3 regions of the Bacillus sp. URHA0034 genome follow, and region 1 is predicted to be linked to each of the others. Evidence: riboswitches for the same ligand, from Rfam matches in the RefSeq annotation. Region 1 holds a riboswitch; each other region holds the start of a gene.

Region 1 (2,202 bases):
AAGAGAGATGATAATAAAGGTTTCAGAATTTGTTCCATCGATCACTGGGTCCGCTTTAAAATTTGGAGCAGAAATGACTGTGAACCCTGGATCATGTGTTAACAATTCTTCTTCTGTTGGACGAATAAATAACTGTTGTACAAATAGATTATGCCAGGCGTATTCATTAATGACTTGAATAGGCAGCCGGGACTTTTTGTCCGCTCCTGCAAACCCTTTGAATACAAAGATCTCACTTTGTAGTCTTAAGTAATCAAGTACTTTTTGATACAGATTCGTAAAAGCTTCCTCAGATATAGGCTGATTGGTTGAGCCCCACGCAATTTTATTCTTGGTAGACTCTTCCATCACAATGAATTTATCCTGTGGTGAACGTCCTGTATATTTGCCGGTGGAAACACTGACAGCGCCGGTAGAGGTCAGTGTTCCTTCATTTCTTCTTAAAACCTTTTCAACTAATTGCGGGACGGATAGCTGTACCTGGACATGACTTTGTTGTAACAATTGTTTTAATTCAGTTGGAATATGAACAGAATTCATTTACTGAAACCTTCCTTTACTAGGATTATTTGTTAAATAGTATAACACATTTATTTTAATAGTCTATACTAATGAAAGAAATTATGTGAATATTTAAGAATTTATTCGTGCGGAGGGACAAAAGCTTGGATTAGTCTCCAATAAAGAAAATATTCATTTTTAAAGTTACAATTTTCTCTTTTTGAAAAAACTTGATACAAATTCATTGACATTGTTTGAAGGAGTAGGTTATGATTTAGCCTTGAACGGATACTCTCTTATCCCGAGCTGGTGGAGGGACAGGCCCTATGAAACCCAGCAACCTGCAAACGAATAATCGGACTCCAATTGAATCCGTTATTTCGGGCAAAGGTGCTAAACCTGAAGCAAGGCTTGACCTTGGACGATAAGAGTGAAAGGCACGCAAAACTTTTGCTATTAACCTTTCCTCATTATGATGGAAAGGTTTTTTGTTGTATTTACGTGCTATGTTACATAATTGTACTTTTTATTCCATCGTATAAACTTTAAGGGGAGTATACTAAAATAGAATTTTGTCTGGGGCCAAGCACCAAGGCACTTTTTCATTTCTATAATAATAATCCCATGTTTATTTCATACTACTAAGGGAATGAGTTCCGTATCAACTCGAGGTTAAACGGCAGGTATACATAAAACCCAAACAGCTAACCTCACTTAATTCCATAATAAGGAGGAATTCAGATGTCAACAAAACGTCGTTTGTTTACTTCTGAATCAGTAACTGAAGGTCATCCTGACAAGATTTGTGACCAAATTTCTGATTCCATTTTAGATGCAATACTAGCTAAGGATGCTAATGCTCGTGTTGCCGCTGAAACTTCAGTAACAACAGGACTAGTTTTAGTAGCAGGAGAAATCACCACATCAACATATGTAGATATTCCAAAGATCGTCCGTGAAACGATTAAAGGTATCGGTTATAATCGTGCAAAATATGGTTTTGACTCGGAGACTTGTGCGGTCTTAACTTCGATTGATGAACAATCTCCTGATATTGCGATGGGTGTTGACCAAGCCCTTGAAGCTCGTGAAGGTCAAATGTCAGAGGAGCAAATTGAAGCGATTGGTGCAGGAGACCAAGGTTTAATGTTTGGTTTTGCTTGTAATGAAACAAAAGAGCTAATGCCTCTTCCGATTTCACTGGCGCATAAACTTGCACGCCGTTTAACGGAGGTACGGAAAGAGGATATCCTTCCTTATCTGCGTCCTGATGGAAAAACACAAGTCACGGTGGAATATGATGAGAATGATAAACCAGTCCGAATTGATACGATTGTCATTTCTACACAGCACCACCCAGAAATTGCATTAGAGCAAATTCAGCGAAACGTGAAAGAATATGTCATCAATCCTGTTGTTCCAAAGGAACTCATTGATGAAAACACAAAATATTTTATTAACCCAACTGGCCGTTTCGTTATCGGCGGACCGCAGGGTGATGCAGGTTTAACAGGCCGTAAAATCATCGTTGATACCTACGGCGGATATGCTCGTCATGGCGGTGGGGCATTCTCCGGCAAGGATCCTACAAAGGTAGACCGTTCAGCTGCCTATGCTGCGCGCTATGTGGCTAAAAATATCGTGGCGGCAGGACTGGCAGATAAGGTTGAGGTTCAGCTTGCCTATGCAATTGGTGTAGCA
Region 2 (2,202 bases), 4.0 Mb from region 1:
AGTCGTCATCAGCAGCATCGAAGGAAGTTTGGCGATAATTTGTAAGAGTGCGTCTTTTGTAAATGATAGTCCAATCGAATACCCGACGACAATTAAGCCTGTATCACGAATCGCAACCGGCCAGTAAAATGCAATTTTTCCAAATCTTGCGCCGATTAAGACAGCTGCCATTGGCCCAAGCAGCCAAGGGATCGGAGTATGAAGAAAAGAAAATACTAACCCCCCAATAAAAGCCGTTACCAGCGTAACTGTAAAACGAAGTATTTTATTGTCTAAATTCTTTGATGTATTATTCAAAAAAAACCCTTCTTGTCTTTTATTATTTAACCGCGTCCTTACTGTGAGGAAAACAGATCCCCATCATTTGGAATCATGATGTTCCTGTCATTTCATTATTTTAGCACGATGACGTGTAAAAGGGTACTAAGAGACATTATCAAGGTAAGAGCATTTCCGTATGTATTTGAAGTTAAATAAATTTCGTTTAATATTTCGGTAATAGGGAGATTTTTGCAAAAAAAAGAGAAAGCATACGGCTGCTTTCTCTTGTTGATTCGTCTTAATGACTGCTGCTGCTTTCATGATGTTCTGGTGATTCCTCGACTTCCCCTGGCCCAAACCCAAATGGTCCTCTAGGTATAAAATTTTCCACTCGGAAAATCGCTACGATCGTTTCAATTCTAATACCCAAAATTCGTTCGCGGCCTCTGCCTCTCGATTCCAATACAATAACATCTCTGCCTACCTCTAAAAGCCTGCCGGTAAAATTCCCTTGCAGAGTAACTACTTCGACTTCCTTTTTTAACAATTCATGGGCAATTTGATGAAAACTCAATTCCGTCACATTCATCCTCCTCCTTCACATTACAGTAAATGCAAACAATCAGAAAAGGGCATTGGTTTAAAGAAATTTTTTTGCCAAAAATTCATCACAAAAAAGAGAGCAGTGAAGAATTTTTTAAATTTTATATTTTTTTATTTACATAAATCCTATTGGTATGGTAGGATTAATCACATCAATCAATTATTCTTATCTAGAGAGGCTTAGGGACTGGCCCGATGAAGCCCGGCAACCTGCCAAGCAAGGTGCCAATTCCAGCAAAATGGTTTTCATTTTGGTAGATAAGGTGTTTACTGGACTTTTGTGAGCGCCTTTCCTAAAGTGGGAAAGGCGCTTTTTGTAAAAAGGAGGCGAATAAGTCTGAACGCTAATGAAAGGCAAGAACTTATCACGCATTTAGAGAACATGCTGGTTTCTTTACAATTTGGCTCGATTACACTAGTAGTTCAGGATGGTAAGATTGTACAAATAGAAAAAAATGAAAAGGTTCGTCTTAAACAAAATAAAAACTGCTGACCAGTAAGCTGGAGGCTGTCTCAACGTCAGCCGCCCTGGAAGACGTTTTTTTATGAAAAAAAGGAGGCATGTAGCATGACCGCTGCAATTACCTATCAAAATTGGCAACAAATTTCCGACACATTTCCTTTCGAAGATAAAACGAAAGGGGCACTTTCCGTTTTAAAGTGGGCATACAACACTTATGCTGATCAAGACATTGTCTATGCATCCAGCTTCGGAGCCGAAGCGATTGTATTGATTGACCTGATTCATCAGGTAAAACCAGATGCCCATATCGTGTTCTTAGACACCGGGCTGCATTTTCCTGAAACTTACGAAGTCATCGACAAAATCGAAGCCCGTTTCCCAACATTAAGAATTGAGCGGAAACAACCAAAAGTAACTCTTGATGAACAAGCTGCAGAATATGGCTCGGCGCTATGGCTAAGAGATGCCAACCAGTGCTGTAACATTCGTAAAGTAATCCCATTAAGGGAGACTTTGACTGCTAAACAAGCGTGGATCTCAGGACTTCGCCGTGAACAGTCACCAACAAGAGCCAACACAGAGTTCCTTAATAAGGATGATAAATTCGAGAATATCAAAATTTGCCCATTAATTCATTGGACTTGGGATGAGGTTTGGGAGTACATCAGAAGTAAGGATCTTCCATACAACACCTTGCATGACCAGAACTATCCAAGCATCGGTTGTTTCCCTTGTACAAAGCCGGTTGGTGATGGCGCCGATTCACGTGCAGGACGCTGGTCGGGCAGCGGTAAGACAGAATGCGGCTTACATACCCGTTAAGCTAAAGCCTCCAACACTGTGGTGATCACCACAGTGAATGTTGAACCAATCCG
Region 3 (2,202 bases), 330 kb from region 1:
CCATAATCGTACTTTCCGAACTGATCGAAATCAGCTTGATGGAAGGTAGAGGCATGCTGAATGGGAACACTAACCGCCCCAGTTACTGGATCAATTTTATGTTTGTTGTGGAGCAGTCTGGTTTCAAAACTATATTCTTCGTGTGCCATTATGCAATTACCCCTTCCTGTACCTTCGCAAAAGCGTTCTGTAAGTCTTCAATAATATCTTGTGAATCTTCAATTCCAACTGAGAAACGTAATAAACGGTTGCAAACGCCGGCTTGAATACGAATCTCTTCCGGGATATCCATATGTGTTTGCGTTGCTGGATAAGTAATGAAGCTTTCCGTTCCACCTAAGCTTTCAGCAAAACTGATTAAATTTAAATTCTGTAAGAATGGATTCACCCATGCTTCGTCCTTGATTCTAAAAGAAACCATTCCGCCGCGTCCTGGGTAGAGAACATCCGTTACGGCATCATGCTGTGAAAAGAATTCAACGATGGCCTTTGCATTCTTTTCATGACGATCCATTCTTAGTGACAATGTTTTCATTCCGCGCATTAATAACCAAGAATCAAATGGACTTAACACGGCTCCGGCACCGTTATGGTGGAAAGCTAATCCTTCACAAAGTTCCTTTCCTTTTGCCACAACTAGGCCAGCAAGAACATCATTATGTCCCCCAAGATATTTCGTCGCACTATGGATAACGATATCCGCACCAAGGCTGATTGGCTGCTGTAAAAGCGGGGTATAGAACGTATTGTCCACGATTAACAATAATCCATGTTCCTTTGCGATCTTTGAAATAGCTGCAATATCCGATTCCTGCATAAGCGGATTGGTTGGTGTTTCTAGGAAAATCGCCTTTGTTTGTGCTGTGATTTTCTTTTCAACTTCTTCCGGACAACAGGTATTCACATATTGCGTCGTTAAGCCCCATTTCTTATAGCCTTTTTCTAATAAGCGGTAAGTACCACCATATAGATCTTCACTTACGATCCATTCGTCACCAGATTCAAATAAAGCAAGAATCAGTTGAATGGCTGCCATACCAGAGCTGCAGGCAAATCCTTGATCCGCACCTTCTAAATCCGCGATTGTTTTTTCGAGGAGCTGACGCGTTGGGTTTCCTGTGCGGGTGTAATCAAACCCGGTTGATTGCCCGATTCCCTCATGACGGAAAGCTGTTGAAAAATATACAGGCGGGTTCACTGTTCCAGTTGTTGTTTCACTGCGGTTCCCAATTTGGGCAAGTTTTGTATCGATTTTGTACATAACGGACACTCCTTGTAGTAAGTAAAGTTTATAATGTTTCGCATTAACGCGATTGAGTAGTAAAGCCTTTTGATAAATAAAAAAAGTCTTCTTATAAGAAGAAGACTTTTGTATGCAGTACATTTGTCATTCTTCTTATCTTGCAAATTAGTAAATTTGCAGGACTTAGCACCTTTTCAATGAGAAAAAAACATTGAAGGTTGCTGAGGTGTCGCAGGGCCCTTCCCTCAACCTCTCTTGATAAGAAATACATTATTTAGATTATTTATAAAATTTACTACAAATTTCGTGTTATGTCAATTTGTTTTTTAGTAATAACAATATCAATGAAGAAACTGGGCGAAAAATCTTTCTAAAAAAATATATAAATAGTTAATGGAAAAGTTGTTGACAGTGGTAGTTAATGGATTTATTATAGGGTTATAAATTGTTCTTAATAAAGAACTAAAATAGGTATTATGTAATAGGAATTAGTAGGTGGAATACATAGAGCTGATAAAATTATAACATATACAAGAGGGAATTTTAATTAAAAGAAATTCTTTTGATTAACTATGGAATTGATGTTCTATTTAGTGAACTCACATTTCTAATAGAAGATTTTGTAACTGATGAAATGTATGGCAGGAGGAAAAGATGAGCGCTATAGCCGGTATATATCATTTAAACGATGAACCAATCAATCTAGAGCACGGAAACCGGATGATGAAAGAATTAGAAAAATATCCGGCAGATGATATTCAGACTTGGCATAATGACAAAGTCTTCTTTGGCTGCCATGCACAGTGGATCACACCGGAATCTGTAGGCGAGAAACTTCCTTATTATGATCATGAACGGAAGTTAGCGATTACGGCAGATGCAATTATTGATAATCGGGATGAATTGTTTGAAAAATTACAAGTCAAAATATCGGACAGAAAAACAATGTCTGATAGTGA

The links. Region 1 has a riboswitch for S-adenosylmethionine ahead of metK (methionine adenosyltransferase). Riboswitches for the same ligand answer to the same signal wherever they lie in the genome.
Region 2: another riboswitch for S-adenosylmethionine. It lies ahead of ACZ9EE_RS03820 (YezD family protein); the one in region 1 lies ahead of metK (methionine adenosyltransferase).
Region 3: another riboswitch for S-adenosylmethionine. It lies ahead of ACZ9EE_RS21070 (methionine biosynthesis PLP-dependent protein); the one in region 1 lies ahead of metK (methionine adenosyltransferase).

The regions. Positions count from the first base shown of each region.
Region 1 covers NZ_JBWCDK010000002.1:4,291,055-4,293,256, forward strand. Annotated here, with positions in the region: gene pckA (phosphoenolpyruvate carboxykinase (ATP)) at 1-540, opposite strand, end outside; SAM riboswitch class I at 795-932, shown strand; gene metK (methionine adenosyltransferase) at 1,243-2,202, shown strand, end outside.
Region 2 covers NZ_JBWCDK010000002.1:313,741-315,942, reverse strand. Annotated here, with positions in the region: gene ACZ9EE_RS03830 (AbrB family transcriptional regulator) at 1-297, opposite strand, end outside; gene ACZ9EE_RS03825 (hypothetical protein) at 560-844, opposite strand; SAM riboswitch class I at 1,028-1,129, shown strand; gene ACZ9EE_RS03820 (YezD family protein) at 1,229-1,357, shown strand; gene ACZ9EE_RS03815 (phosphoadenylyl-sulfate reductase) at 1,433-2,149, shown strand.
Region 3 covers NZ_JBWCDK010000002.1:3,960,222-3,962,423, forward strand. Annotated here, with positions in the region: gene metC (cystathionine beta-lyase) at 1-149, opposite strand, end outside; gene ACZ9EE_RS21070 (methionine biosynthesis PLP-dependent protein) at 149-1,261, opposite strand; SAM riboswitch class I at 1,394-1,508, opposite strand; gene ACZ9EE_RS21075 (asparagine synthase-related protein) at 1,898-2,202, shown strand, end outside.